DNA from 4 places in the Proteus mirabilis HI4320 genome. Region 1 is predicted to be linked to each of the others. Evidence: predicted binding sites of a transcription regulator. Region 1 holds the regulator's gene; each other region holds the start of a gene.

Region 1 (3,971 bases):
TTGCCATCAGCAACATAAAAATCATGCGCCAGCCACCGTGGTTTAACAGAAAAGCACCAATGAGTGGCGCTAAGGCTGGGGAAAGGGCGACCAATGGCATAATTGATGCGAAAACGTGTTGAGCGCGAGACTCATCAAAACGGTCTATCACTAGTGCTTGCCAAATAACGGCTGCAGAGCAGACGCCAAAGGCTTGTAAGAAGCGCATGGTTAGTAAACCGGCAGCACTGTCTACCCAAAGCATACCTAGACAACCTAGGGAGAAGAAACTTAGCCCAATAAGTAAAATAGGCTTACGCCCCAATTTGTCTGAGAGTGGTCCCCAAAGTAGTTGAGCGACAGCAAAGCCAAATAGAAAGATACTTAAGCTGTTACTGACGGCGCCTTCACTGATTGATAATTCGCGTTGCATCATACCAAATGCAGGCAGATACATATCGATAGCTAAATAGCCCAGCATACTAAGGCAGGCGAGATACACCATAAAGAGAGAAGGTGTTTTTGATTGTGTGGAATTCTTTAAAGTCATTTTAATTTTCTATGTTATGTGATGTAAAACATTTTATATATTGTAGCTAAGAGTGATTTTACTTGTGAAACGGGAATATTTGGTTAATGCTGTGAAAAAAATTCAAAGGAATAAATATTATGTGGTCAGAATACTCGCTAGAGGTCGTTGATGCTGTCGCTAGAACGGGGAGTTTTAGCTCAGCCGCTCAAGAATTGCACAGAGTACCCTCCGCGGTGAGTTACACCGTGAGACAATTAGAAGAATGGCTTGCCGTTCCTTTGTTTGAACGCCGGCATCGTGATGTTGAATTAACCGATGCGGGTAAGATCTTTATTAAAGAAGCCCGTTCTGTTATCAAAAAAATGAATGACACTCGCCATATGTGCCAGCAAGTCTCAAATGGCTGGCGGGGGCAGTTTAGCATTGCCGTGGATGGTATTGTCAAACCGGCTAGAACACAGCAACTTATTCTGGACTTTTATCGCCATTTTCCTGATATCGAACTCTATGTTTATCCTGAAGTTTTTAACGGTGTCTGGGATTCATTAGTGAACGGGCGTGTTGATTTGGCTATTGGTGCCACTAGAGCTTCACCTATTGGTGAACGTTATAGTTTTAAAGATATGGGCTTTATGCCGTGGCGATGTGTGTGTCATGCTGATCATCCTCTTGCAAGCGCGGCACATCCATTAACCGATGATGAACTACGGCCTTATCCTAGTTTATGTTTAGAAGATACCTCACGTAGTTTACCAAAACGAGATACTTGGGCATTAAATAATCAGCGCCGAATGATAGTACCTTCATGGGATATGGGGCTTGAGTGTTTATTAGCAGGATTATGTGTTGGTATGGTGCCTTGGCACCGAGCGGAGCCATTAATCGAACAAGGTAAGTTGGTTACCCTTACCTTAGCACAACCCTTGCCAGACAGTCCGTGCTGTCTAACATGGGTTGATAAAAGCGAATCGCCGGCATTAACTTGGCTATTAGATTATCTAGGCGATAGCCAAACCTTAAATGAGGAATGGCTTCGTTAATGAAGGAGATCAGCGGCGATAATCAATAAATGGACCATCGGCAACAGAGCGACGTTCTACTAGGCGCGGGTGTACTTCGATAGTTTGTGCATCCTCGCGTTTATTCACAATACGGTCGAGTAACATGGAAAAAGCCATTTGTCCTAAACGCTCTTTCGGCTGGTGAACCGTGGTTAAAGCTGGTGTGAAATAGCGTGCATTACGGATATTGTCGTAGCCGACAATGGAAATATCGGCAGGAACACGTAATCCTAACTCATCAGCTGCACATATTGCTCCCATCGCCATAACATCACCGCCACAAAATACGGCAGTAGGGCGTTGCTTTTGATTGAGCATTTGGGTCATGGCTTTGTAACCAGATTCAGGTTCAAAGTCACCTTGTACAATCCACTCTTCTTTTACCGTAATTTTCGCTTCTTCCATGGCTTTTAAAAAGCCCTGTAAACGACCGCCTCCGGTATTTCGCTCTAGAGGGCCGGGGATAATACCAATATCACGATGACCTCGTTCAATAAGATAACGACCGGCTATATAGCCACCATGGAATGCGTTATCAATAATGGTATCAGTAAAGTCACCGCGGGCTTTTCCCCAGTCCATTACGACCATCGGAATATTACGATAACCTTCTAAGAGAGAAAGAAGATGATCGGGATATTCTGAACACATGACTAATAAACCATCAACACGTTTTTGTGCCAACATAGCTAAATAAGCTTTTTGTTTATCAAGATTATTATGTGAATTACATAAAATTAGCGTGTAGCCTTTGCTATAACAACTATTTTCAACAGCTTCAATCACTTCAGCAAAGTAAGGTGCTTCACTGGACGTGGCTAATAAACCAATAGATTTAGTGTGATTGACTTTTAAACTACGTGCGACAGCACTCGGCGAATAATTTAATTCTTTTATCGCAGCCCAAACTGCCGCTCTTGTGTTCTCAGCAACAAAACGAGTTTTGTTGATCACATGAGAAACAGTCGTGGTTGATACGCCTGCGCGTTTTGCCACGTCTTTTATTGTTGCCATGGTGTGGAAAACTCCTGACCTTCATTGGTCTCTTTTAATTCATTTTATGGTTTAACTGCCAGTATAGTCATATATAGGGCAAACACTGGCAATAATTTAGCGATTAGCTGTGAATTTTGTATGATCTAGCTCAAAAGTGAAAGTATTAATCAATGTTATAAATTGTGCTCTAGTCGCTATTTTAGCAAAACTTGATATGTAATAATAATTAACCATGACAAGATTATGGTTTAATCTGAGTATTATAATCATTTTGAGGGAGAAATAGATGGATACGGATCTGAAATTTGGTTTAAGTACCGCAGTAGCAGCACTGGTTATGATCGTAATATATGCAAGTTTATTGTTTTGATTGTTAATTGCTAATTATTTACTTAAATTTTAGCTATCCAAAGTGAGCAATCAAATATATCAATATAACAAAGGGCACTAGGCCCTTTGTTATTAGATTATCAAAAATGGTTTTCCCATCTCTGAAACAGTCAATTAAGCAAGATTTGCTTCAACAAATGACCAGTTAACCAGTGCCCAGAACTCTTCTAAGTATTTCACACGTGCATTACGATAGTCGATGTAGTAAGCGTGCTCCCAGACGTCAACAGTTAACAGTGGTTTATCTTCGCCAGAAACAGGTGTTGCAGCGTTAGATGTATTAACAATGGCTAATGAGCCATCTGCTTTTTTCACTAACCAAGTCCAACCTGAACCAAAGTTTTTTGCAGCTGCATCATTAAATTGTTTTTTGAACTCTTCAAAAGAGCCAAACGCTTTATTGATTGCTTCTGCAATTTTACCTGTTGGTGCACCGCCTGCGTTTGGTGCTAAGCAATTCCAGTAGAATGTATGGTTCCAAACTTGAGCAGCATTATTGAAAATACCACCTTCAGTAGTTTTGATGAGCTCTTCTAAAGATTTATTTTCTAAATCAGTACCTTTAACCAAGTTATTTAAGTTGGTTACGTAAGTTTGGTGGTGTTTGCCGTAGTGGTATTCTAATGTTTCTTTAGAGATATGTGGCTCAAGAGCATCTAACGCATAAGGTAATTTTGGTAATTCGAAAGACATTGCGTACTCCTTTATCCTATCATTTTCGGGTTTTGTGCCTTAAACCATTCCATCTAATTCAACTGAATTGATAAAATGAGGCAAATGAACTCACTAAGTTGTTACTATTTTGCTAATTATTTTAACAAAAATTCATTGAAATAACAGCTAAATATCTTTTATCTATTAGTATAGAACATATAGATTAGTTATATTGATAAGAGTATCTCTCACTAAGATAGAGGTAAAGTGTTAAAACACTATCCCAATATCAGGGTATATAACATTTTAGCCATGACGATTAATAAGAATAGGGCAAATATTTGGCGTACTCTGGCAAT
Region 2 (3,971 bases), 530 kb from region 1:
GGCAAGCCACAGTGTTGATGGAATAACCATCCAACCCCCCATTTTTAACATGCAAAAAAACCCGCCAAGAACATGTTCTCGAAGCGGGCTTGTATAACGGGTTTTATTATATCGTTACAAACTTATGCGTAAACTGGAAATTTAGCGCAGATATCCAAGACTTTTTGTTTCACTTTTTCAATGTTCGCTTCATCATTGATATTATCAAGGACATCACACATCCAACCGGCTAAATCTTTTGCTTCCGCTTCTTTAAAACCACGACGTGTAATCGCAGGAGAACCAATACGAATACCAGATGTAACAAATGGACTGCGAGGATCATTTGGCACACTATTTTTGTTCACAGTGATATTAGCACGACCCAGTGCAGCATCAGCATCTTTACCTGTAATATCTTTATCAACTAAGTCTAATAAAAACAGGTGGTTCTCTGTGCCACCAGATACTACTTTATAACCGCGCGCTAAGAAAACGTCTACCATTGCTTTCGCATTTTTTGCAACTTGTTGCTGGTAAACTTTAAACTCAGGTTCCATTGCTTCTTTTAATGCAACGGCTTTACCCGCGATCACATGCATTAAAGGACCACCTTGAGAGCCAGGGAATACGGCAGAGTTTAATTTCTTATAAAACTCTTCATCGCCACCCTTAGCAAGGATAAGACCACCACGAGGACCCGCTAATGTTTTGTGTGTTGTTGTAGTCACAACGTGAGCATGTGGTACTGGGTTTGGATAGACACCCGCTGCAATCATACCTGCAACGTGAGCCATATCGACAAATAAGTAAGCCCCTACGCTATCTGCGATTTCACGCATTTTAGCCCAATCAACCAAACCTGAATAAGCTGAAAAACCACCAATGATCATTTTTGGTTTATGCTTTTTAGCTTGCTCAGCGATATCTTGGTAATCAATTTTACCTGCTTCATCAATACCATAAGGAACGATATTGTAGAGTTTACCAGAGAAGTTAACCGGAGAGCCGTGAGTTAAGTGACCACCTTGGGCCAAATTCATCCCTAATACTGTATCACCCGGTTTAAGTAATGCCATATACACAGCCGCATTCGCTTGTGATCCAGAGTGAGGTTGTACGTTTGCATAATCAGCACCAAATAGTGCTTTGGCACGATCAATAGCTAATTGTTCAACAACATCAACGTATTCACAACCGCCGTAGTAGCGTTTACCTGGATAACCTTCTGCATATTTGTTGGTCAGCTGAGATCCCTGCGCCTGCATAACACGAGGACTAGTATAGTTTTCAGAAGCAATTAATTCGATGTGCTCTTCTTGACGAGTCACTTCACCTTCCATTGCATTCCATAATTCCGGATCGTAATCAGCAATATTCATTTCACGTTTTAACATTCACATCTCCTGACTCAGCTAACTTCACTAAAGGCGAACTCCCTTACGGGAGTAAGAATGACATACAGTGTAAACTCTTTTTCCTCATTGAGATAGTCCCAAAAGAAAAAATACGCAATCGTTTGCTAAGCCACTATAACACAGTTCTATTACTTTTTGATAACCTCATTTTATCTGCTGTTTTTGTTCTTTTTGAGGCACATCTCGCTAATTTATGTAAACCCTCAACATCATTCTCTAAGATTTCCCCATTTTCCTAAAAAAAAATAAAAACTCAGATTTACAAATAAAGCAAAAAGATATAAGTTGTATTAAAAATACATGTTATAAAAATCATATTAAACTGAATATTTTTCAGGAGCAATTATGTTAGATGCACAAACTATCGCGACAATTAAATCCACTATTCCTCTTATTGCTAAAACAGGCCCCGCGTTAACGGCACATTTTTACGACAGAATGTTCTCTCGCCATCCTGAGTTAAAAGATATTTTTACCATGAGCCACCAAAGCAGTGGCGCACAACGTGAAGCGTTATTTAATGCGATATGTGCTTATGCAACGCACCTTGAGGATTTACCTGCTATTTTGCCGGCGGTAGAAAAAATTGCACAAAAACATGCCAGTTTGAATATTCTTCCTGAACATTATCCTATTGTTGGAGAAAACTTATTAGCCACCATTGATGAAATGTTTAACCCGGGCAAAGAAGTGCTTGATGCTTGGGGAGCCGCTTACCAAGTTTTGGCTGATGTTTTTATTAATCGGGAAGAGCAAATTTATCAACAAAAAGAACAAGCATCTGGAGGCTGGCGAGGATTACGTCACTTTAAAGTTAAGCATAAAGTAAAACAAAGTGAGGTTATTACCAGCTTTGAATTAGAGCCTGAAGATGGACAAGCGGTTACACCTTACCGTGCAGGCCAATATTTAAGTATTTATATTCGTGATGAGAAACTTGCAAATCAAGAAATTCGTCAATATTCCTTAACGCAATCGGCAAACAATAAAACCTATCGTATTGCGGTAAAACGTGAAGACAAGGGAATTTTATCTAATTTTCTTCATGACCATATCCAAGAAGGAGACATCTTACAAGTTGCCGCACCAGGGGGCGATTTTTATTTAGATATCTCATCAACAACGCCTGTCACATTAATTTCAGCAGGTGTAGGCTTAACTCCTATGTTAGCGATGTTGCACACTCTCTCTTCTCACCAAGCACAAGTCAATTGGTTACATGCAGCGGAGCATGGTGGCGTGCATGCTTTTAAGGAAGAAATCGCACAAGCAGGAAAGCAAATTGAACAATATCAACAAGCCGTATGGTATCGTCTCCCTCGTACTGAAGATATAATCAATAAAGACTATCAATTTGAAGGGTTGATGGATTTAACCAAGATACATGAATGGCTATCAATACCTAATATGCAGTTCTATTTCTGTGGTCCATTACCTTTTATGCAATCTGTCGCTAAACAACTTATTACTCTCGGTATTGAAAGCGATAAACTTCATTATGAGTGCTTTGGCCCTCATACTGTTATTAGCCAATAACAGCCAGAATAGGTAAGAGAATAAATTAAATAATAAGGAAAAAGCGCTGATTATTTTACTATTCAGCGCTTTTTATATTGGAAACCACTAACTATTTAATAAGTAACTTTTATTGATGTCGGTATAACATGATATTTAGACGAATAGCGATACCAAATAACACTAATTAAACAGAGTGTATAGCCGAACAACTCGCTACCTTCTTCCACCATATTTTTTACTGTGCGGTTATAGTCTTCACCTAACAATTTCTCCCACAAAATCCCCATACCAAATAAGCGAGAGAACAGTAAAACACTGAGTAAACCCGCCATAAGCATTCCTTGACTAGAATGCGTTATAAAATGGGTTAAGCCATATAATGTTTTTTTCCCTTCTCTGATAGCGATCGCTATACAGACAAATGTTACCGTTAATGCAAACCAAACCCATGAACCATGTGCTAATTGGTCAAAAACACCATCTAACTCACGAATTAAGATACACAAGAAAAAGCCCATAATCAGTGTGTATCCCCCTCTCATTTCTGGCTGTTTATAAGCAGGTATAAAGAAAAGAAGACATATTATAGCCACAATAAGTTCTTGCCCCAGTTCGGTTGCTGAGGTTTCAGAAATACCATTATTCAGCACCAAAATATCGAGGAAAATAAACCCTGTTGTTATTGCCACAATCATGGCGGAAAACAAAAATAAAGCAAAACGCTTTAATAAATAGCTAAGCACGATATTACCCATAGAATAATAAATATTTAAGTTGATGATAATAACTGTCTACAAAAGTTATTGAATAACATTTTGTGCCTTAAAAGGTGAGAATTTTAGTAAAATAAATTGTTTATTATCATCAATAGACTTGTATAAGATATAAATAGCACAATAGGTGAAACATAAAAAAACATTTTATGAACAAAGAAAGATAATTATTAATATTACTTATTTAATGAGTATAATTATCAGCAATACAAATCATTTATTATCACTTATAAATTTATAAAAGATAATCAGTAAATAAATAAACTTATTGAGATAATATAAA
Region 3 (3,971 bases), 870 kb from region 1:
TAAATCAAGAATAGCACGTAAGTGAAGTTCAAACTGGCTAATAGAAGCACCATTTTGTGTCCAGTGACCACTGTTGTGGACGCGAGGTGCGAGTTCATTAATCAGTAATTTATCACCGACAATAAAGCATTCCATGGCCATTACACCGATATAATTTAGTTTATTGAGGATCTTGCTAAGCATATCCTCTGCTAATTGTTGTAATGCCTCGGGAGGATTTGGTAGCGCAACACTCATGCGTAAAATGCCATCTTGATGAAGATTGTGAGTGAGTGGATAAAAAACACAATCCCCCTGACGATTTCTTGCACCAACTAAAGAGACTTCTCCAGAGAAAGGAATACCTTGTTCGACAATACATTCACCATATATTTCGGCTGGTAATTGTTGTTCGTCACCTGGGTGTATCCGCCATTGACCTCGTCCGTCGTAACCACCAACACGGCGTTTAACGATAATAAACTCCCCTAGCTGATTGAATAGCTCAGGCCATTGCTCAGCCGAAGTTAATGGTTGCCAAGGTGCCGTCGCTAAATGAAGTTCATCAAGGAGTTGTTTTTGTGGTAAGCGATCTGCGAGTAATGGAAAAATATCTCGGTTAATAAAGTTAGCATGGTGCTCTAACTCATTGGTTAATGCGGTTTCCGGCCAACGTTCAATTTCTGCGGTAATAATACTCTTTTGATAAGGTACCGCTTCGGGTTCAGCATCAAGCCCTACGGGATATACCGCAATACCTAATGGCTCACCCGCTTGACGTAACATTCGACCTAACTGTCCATTACCAAGAACACAAACCGGCTTCATAGCGCCTCCCTTGGATCAGGGTGATTAAGGACTTCTTGTGTTTGTGTTGCTCGCCATTGTGTTAATGCATTAAAAATATCAGCAGAGTGTAATGCTAAAATTTGTGCGGCAAGTAGCGCGGCATTAGCAGCCCCCGCTTTACCAATAGCCAGTGTGCCAACGGGAATACCTTTCGGCATTTGTACAATAGAATAAAGGCTATCAACACCACTTAATGCAGCACTTTGTACAGGAACCCCTAATACAGGAACTAAGGTTTTGGCTGCCAACATCCCCGGTAAATGTGCAGCACCGCCAGCACCCGCAATAATCACGTCAAAACCATTCTCTTTGGCCTGTTCTGCGAAACGAAATAATTTATCCGGTGTTCGGTGTGCGGAAACAATTTCAACATGGTAAGGAAGTTGTAACGTGTCTAGGACTTCTGCGGCATGACACATTGTCGCCCAGTCACTTTTCGAACCCATCACAATGGCGATACGAGGGGATGAGGTATTGAGACCAACTTGAGAAGACATTACTTAACTGCTCCTGTAAGCATAAACGGATATAGCCAGAGAAACTGAGCATGATAGTATCACGCTAACACGTCAAGGAAAACGTTTGCGTAAAGAAAAATATGCTACAATAGCCGAAAAAGTATCATCTATTTAAAATGGAAATTGGATCAGTTCGATTTTATCTGAGGTGACTTTAAACATTGAGCCTTCCGTATGCCAAGCTCCTAATACACCTCGATAATGTGGTTTCCCATCAATGTCGACGGTGTGGATCGCCGGTCGATGAGTATGACCGTGGATCATCCATTGGGTATTAAATTGTTTAAAGGTATTGATAACGGCTTGAGCATTAACGTCCATTATCGCTTCAGATTTGTATTGGTTGCTACTTTGACTACGAGAGCGCATTTTTTTAGCAATACGTAATCGAATGGTCAGAGGAAGGAGTAGGAATAAGCGTTGAATAAACTTATTGTGGACTTTTTTACGATAGCGTTGATAGGCATCATCATCGGTGCAAAGCGTATCACCATGTAAGATTAAAATACGATGTTGCTCTATCTCAAGCACTTTTTCTTGTGGTAGCAGTGTCATTCCGCTCTCTTTTGCAAAGCGAGAGCCGATTAAGAAATCGCGGTTACCATGAATAAAATAGCAGGGCACTCCCGCATTTTTTAATGCCATTAATGCTTGGGCTATGCGCTGATGTAGTGGATTAGGATCATCATCACCAATCCAAAAATCAAAGAAATCGCCCAAAATATAAAGTGCATTTGCGTGGATCGCTTGCTCTTGTAAAAAGCGAAGAAAACCGGCAGTAATTGCCGGTTCGTGCTCACTTAAATGCAGATCTGCAATAAACAGGGTGCACATAAAAAGCGCTACTTATTCGCTAACAGTAACACTGTTAATGATAATATCTTCACGAGGAACATCTTGGTGGAAACCACTGCGACCAGTAGAAACGGCTTTGATTTTGTCTACAACATCCATTCCTTCAACAACTTCAGCAAATACACAATATCCCCAACCATTGGCATTTTCTGCACGGAAGTTTAAGAAGTCGTTATCTGCTACGTTGATAAAGAATTGTGCTGTTGCAGAATGTGGATCGTTGGTACGAGCCATCGCTAATGTACCACGATTATTGGCAAGACCGTTGTTTGCTTCGTTTCTTACCGGGGCTTTAGTTTCTTTTTGCTTCATACCAGGTTCAAAACCACCACCTTGGATCATAAAACCATTAATAACACGGTGGAAGATAGTGTTATCGTAGAACCCTTCTTTACAGTAATCTAAAAAATTTTCTACGGTTGCAGGTGCTTTATCTGCAAATGTTTTAATCACGATATCGCCGTAATTGGTATGAAAAGTAACCATATTCAGATCCTAGTATAATTTTAGTTTTACCCAGATGTGGGCTGAAACAATAGACCGTTTTTTTATACCACAGTTACCTTATTTAGTCAGTATTCATCTTTTGTTCATGGCGACTTTCAGGCTAAAAATCGCGAAAATAGTAATAGAAAACATTTTTCGCCAATTATTTCACCAATAAACTCAATTTGGCGCCTTACTGTTAACGATTGAACAGTGAAAATAAACGCAGAGCAGAGTAATATAAGAGACTATTAATTGGATTACCTTTGAGTTTAGGCATTAAAACCCTTATAAAGGTAATGTTATGTGGTTATTTTTATCGCTGTAGTCGTTATTTTATATACATAAATACGTAATCAACACGTACAGTTAAAAATGGGAACGTCCTCTGATGCTAAAGATTTTTAATACTCTTACTCGACAAAAAGAAGAATTTAAACCTATCCATAAAGGAAAAATAGGTATGTACGTGTGTGGCATCACTATTTATGATTTATGTCATATTGGTCATGGACGTACATTTGTGGCATTTGATGCCATAACCCGCTATTTACGTTATTTAGGGTATGATGTGAATTATGTGCGCAATGTCACCGATGTGGATGATAAAATCATCAAGCGTGCGATTGAAAATAATGAAACTTGCGAACAATTAACGACACGTATGTTAGCGGAAATGCATAAAGATTTTGATGCATTGAATATCTTACGCCCTGATTCAGAGCCACGAGCCACACATCATATTGCAGAAATTATTGCTCTTACCGAGACATTAATTAAACGTGGTCATGCTTATGTAGCAGAAAATGGTGATGTGATGTTTGCCATTGATACCGATCCGGATTATGGCTTGCTTTCTCGTCAAGATTTAGAGCAACTACAAGCAGGGGCTCGGGTTGAAGTCGCTAACGTAAAACGCAATCCTATGGATTTCGTGCTTTGGAAAATGTCAAAACCCGGTGAACCAAGTTGGACATCACCATGGGGAGAAGGGCGACCAGGCTGGCATATTGAATGTTCAGCCATGAATGGTAAAGAATTAGGTCATCATTTTGATATTCATGGCGGTGGTTCAGATTTAATGTTCCCGCATCATGAAAATGAAATTGCACAATCAACCTGCGCTCATGATGGTCCTTATGTTAACTATTGGATGCATTCCGGTATGGTGATGGTAGACAAAGAAAAAATGTCTAAATCACTGAATAACTTTTTTACTATTCGTGATGTTCTTGCCTATTACGATGCTGAAACGGTACGTTATTTCTTATTATCAGGACACTA
Region 4 (3,971 bases), 550 kb from region 1:
AGTAATTAAGAACGTCTTCTCAGCAACGGCGGGTAAATGAAGTACGCGATAAACCGCTTCTTTTAAATCGATATCTTTACGATCGAGATATTCACCTGCTGTTTTATGTGATGTGACATCACGCAACATTTTCGGCGCTTTACCTAACAAGATATCTAAAGGCATATCTATTGGTTTATTATCAAAATGTGTATCATTTAACACTAACTCACGCTCTTGTGTTGCCTCGCCAATGACAGCGTAAGGGGCTCTTTCTCGTTGGCATAGCGCATCAAATAGTGGCATTTTTTCTGGGGATACCGCTAATACATAACGCTCTTGCGACTCATTACACCAGATCTCTAGAGGACTCATACCCGGTTCATCATTTAAAACGTTACGTAACTCAAAACGACCTCCACGCCCGCCATCATTGACAAGCTCAGGCATGGCATTAGAAAGCCCCCCCGCTCCGACATCATGAATAAATAAAATCGGGTTATCATCACCTAATTGCCAACAGCGATCGATAACCTCTTGGCAACGACGCTCCATTTCTGGGTTATCTCGTTGCACAGAAGCAAAATCTAAATCAGCATCTGACTGGCCGGAAGTCATAGAAGAAGCCGCACCACCGCCTAGGCCGATATTCATCGATGGGCCACCAAGTACAATTAACTTAGCACCCACGGAGATCTCACCTTTTTGCACGTGATCTTCGCGAATATTACCAATACCACCAGCCAACATAATAGGTTTATGGTAGCCTCGAATTTCAACACCATTATGACTATTAACCTGCTCTTCATAGGTTCTGAAATAACCTAATAAGGCGGGGCGACCAAATTCATTATTAAATGCGGCTCCACCTAAAGGGCCTTCTGTCATAATGTCCAGTGCACTGACAATACGTTCTGGTCTGCCAAAATCTTCTTCCCAAGGTTGTTCAAACCCCGGAATACGTAAGTTAGAAACGGAAAAACCGACTAAACCCGCTTTAGGTTTTGCCCCACGGCCTGTCGCCCCTTCATCACGAATTTCACCGCCAGAGCCGGTTGCTGCACCAGGCCACGGAGAAATTGCCGTTGGGTGATTGTGCGTTTCCACTTTCATTAAGATATGGACAGGCTCTTGATGATAACGGTAATGCCCTTTTTCCGTATCGGGATAAAAACGCCCAGCAACGGAGCCTTCCATTACAGCAGCATTATCTTTATAAGCCGACAAGACATAATCAGGAGTTTGCTCAAAAGTATTTTTAATCATTTTAAATAATGATTTGTCTTGCGCTTTACCGTCGATTATCCAATCTGCATTAAAAATTTTATGACGGCAATGCTCTGAGTTTGCTTGAGCGAACATATAAAGTTCTACATCAGTTGGATTGCGTTGCAAACGTTTAAAAGCATCTACTAGATAATCAACTTCATCATCAGCCAGCGCTAACCCCATTTCAATATTGGCAGCAACTAGCGCATCTTTACCGTGAGCAAGAACATCAATTGTTTTTAATGGGGTGGGTGTCTGTTCAGCAAATAGCGCATTAACTTGTTGATAATCGGTAAAAATTGTTTCCATCATACGATCATAAATAAAACCGTATAACAACTGCCACTGTTCTTCGGCCATCGTATCGCTATCTATATAATAAGCAATACCACGTTCAATTCTAACCACTTGTGTTAAACCACAATTATGGGCAATATCTGTCGCTTTAGTCGACCATGGCGAAATGGTTCCCGGTCGTGGTACAACAATACGCATCTCTCCAACAAGCTCATGCTCTGTTAATGAAGGGCCATAGTGCAGTAACTTGCTTAATTTAGCTTGTTCATCTTCAGATAGCTGTCCATCCACTTTTACAAAATGGATAAACTCCGCATAAATACCACGGACAGGAAGTTGGTTTTCCTGACATAAAGTTAATAGTTTATTAATACGAAAAGCGGATAAAGCGGGGGAGCCACGCAGGATTTCCATAATATTGAGTTCTCTCTTTTAGCAGCTAGCCTGATCAATCATTCAGGGGAAACGCGCCTAGTATAATAGAATAACTGCTCAGACGAAACCGTTTGCGTGAACAAAATAACAGCATTTAACTTAGCGTGTTTTCATCATTAATTGGTGTAATCAAGTTGCGTCTTAGCAAAATGTTGAGCAAAATGGTCGATTACTGGAAATTTATCCATGTTTAAATGACTACTTTACACACAATAAAAAACAACGTTAACGAGAACCAACCTATTGAACAATATAAGGATTAACTATTTCGTTATCGTTATCATAGCGCTATTTTCAGCCGCGATTATTGCACTGAATATTACTTGGCCTGACAGGCAAAAAGCGCAGATAAATAAGATTTTATCTCGTGGTGAGCTTAGAGTGAGTACTATCCCTTCACCACTGATAACGATAAATGATAAAAAGGACCCCGTAGGTTTCGATTATGAATTAGTGAAACGCTTTGCTGATTATCTTGGCGTGAAACTTGTCGTTAATATGCGGACGAATATCAACCAACTCTTTGATGATCTGGAGAATAATAAAGCAGACTTTATTGCCGCTGGATTAATTTATAATAAAGAAAGGCTAGATACGACACGAAGTGGGCCAGCCTATTTCTCAGTTTCTCAACAACTGATCTATCGTAAAGGCACATTGAGGCCTCGTCGTTTTGATGAGCTTAATGGGCGCCTTGTCGTCGCAGCCGGTTCAGCTCATGCCAGCTTATTAAAAACATTAAAAGAAACGCAATATCCTGAACTCGAATGGGAAGAATCAGAGACTAAAACGACTTCACAGCTACTTGAAGAGTTATCTGAAGGTAAAATAACTTATGTACTGGCCGATTCAATCAGCGTCGCGGTACAACAACGCATTCACCCTAATGTTGCAGTCGCTTTTGAGGTGACGGAAAGTCGTCCATTAACGTGGTATTTACCAAATCAAGATGATAATAGTCTGTATGCAGCCATGTTGGATTACTTCAATCAACTTTCCCAAGACGATGTGCTCGCAAGACTAGAAGAGAAGTATTTTGGTCATGTTGGTTCATTTGACTACTTTGATACACTCTCTTTTATTACCGCCATTGACTCAATATTACCTAATTATCAACCTCTGTTTGAAAAATATGCCGAGACTTTTGATTGGCGTTTATTAGCAGCAATGGCTTGGCAAGAATCACATTGGGATCCCCATGCCACGTCACCGACAGGTGTAAGAGGCTTAATGATGCTAACACGTCCAACTGCGTCAAGTATGGGTATAACAGATAGGTTAGATCCCGAAGAAAGTATCAAAGGAGGTGCACAATATTTAAAACATCTTCTTTCTCGCCTACCAGATACTATCCCTGATGATGAAAAAATCTGGTTTGCACTTGCCGCTTATAACATGGGATATGGTCATATGTTAGATGCAAGAAAGCTAACCGAACAGCAAGGCGCCAATCCTAATAGCTGGTTAGATGTAAAAGCGCGGTTACCTTTGCTCAGCCAAAAGAAATACTATTTAGATCTTCCCTATGGTTATGCGAGAGGACATGAAGCTTATCGTTATGTTGAAAATATTCGTCGCTATCAACTCAGTTTAGAGGGATACCTACAAGCAAAAGAGAGTAAAAATAAGATCCTATCGAAAGACGAAAAAGACGATTCAGCCAATACTGCTTTATTACCGCCTCGCTCCGTAGGCTCCCCCCCTTCATCTTAGTTGTCAATTATATAGCCTCTTTTTAGGGGCTTACTACCCTCGTTTTTTATTCATCTAACCACAATTTTAGCAGCATAATCCTCTCTATACCGTGCCATAACTTGGTATCCTCCCCCCTTGAAGGACGGGTTTTACTGCGAACTTGATAAAAAATGTTACTATTTTAATACTTTTTTTATTAAAAATAGTTAAATTACTCATGTTAAAAAAAATAACAAATTAATCTAAAACCACTCACAGAATGAGTAATTTGACTTAAAAACAACCAATAAGGCTAT

The links. The regulator PurR, encoded in region 1, represses purine synthesis genes. The targets are predictions, from matches to a motif close to CANGCAAACGTTTGCNTG.
Region 2: the regulator PurR is predicted to act here: its motif matches at 1,488-1,505, upstream of glyA (serine hydroxymethyltransferase).
Region 3: the regulator PurR is predicted to act here: its motif matches at 1,400-1,417, upstream of purE (5-(carboxyamino)imidazole ribonucleotide mutase).
Region 4: the regulator PurR is predicted to act here: its motif matches at 2,041-2,058, upstream of purL (phosphoribosylformylglycinamidine synthase).

What each region holds. Positions count from the first base shown of each region.
Region 1 is NC_010554.1:1,473,087-1,477,057, reverse strand. Features, by position in the region: gene punC (purine nucleoside transporter PunC) at 1-529, opposite strand, end outside; gene punR (DNA-binding transcriptional activator PunR) at 649-1,551, shown strand; gene purR (HTH-type transcriptional repressor PurR) at 1,561-2,586, opposite strand; gene cydH (cytochrome bd-I oxidase subunit CydH) at 2,855-2,938, shown strand; gene sodB (superoxide dismutase [Fe]) at 3,073-3,651, opposite strand; gene PMI_RS06745 (sulfite exporter TauE/SafE family protein) at 3,891-3,971, opposite strand, start outside.
Region 2 is NC_010554.1:2,007,779-2,011,749, forward strand. Features, by position in the region: gene PMI_RS09210 (3-phenylpropionate MFS transporter) at 1-30, opposite strand, end outside; gene glyA (serine hydroxymethyltransferase) at 123-1,376, opposite strand; gene hmpA (NO-inducible flavohemoprotein) at 1,743-2,933, shown strand; gene PMI_RS09225 (hypothetical protein) at 3,029-3,670, opposite strand.
Region 3 is NC_010554.1:2,339,004-2,342,974, reverse strand. Features, by position in the region: gene purK (5-(carboxyamino)imidazole ribonucleotide synthase) at 1-807, opposite strand, end outside; gene purE (5-(carboxyamino)imidazole ribonucleotide mutase) at 804-1,325, opposite strand; gene PMI_RS10645 (UDP-2,3-diacylglucosamine diphosphatase) at 1,458-2,180, opposite strand; gene ppiB (peptidylprolyl isomerase B) at 2,193-2,687, opposite strand; gene cysS (cysteine--tRNA ligase) at 3,079-3,971, shown strand, end outside.
Region 4 is NC_010554.1:2,020,304-2,024,274, forward strand. Features, by position in the region: gene purL (phosphoribosylformylglycinamidine synthase) at 1-1,959, opposite strand, end outside; gene mltF (membrane-bound lytic murein transglycosylase MltF) at 2,224-3,693, shown strand.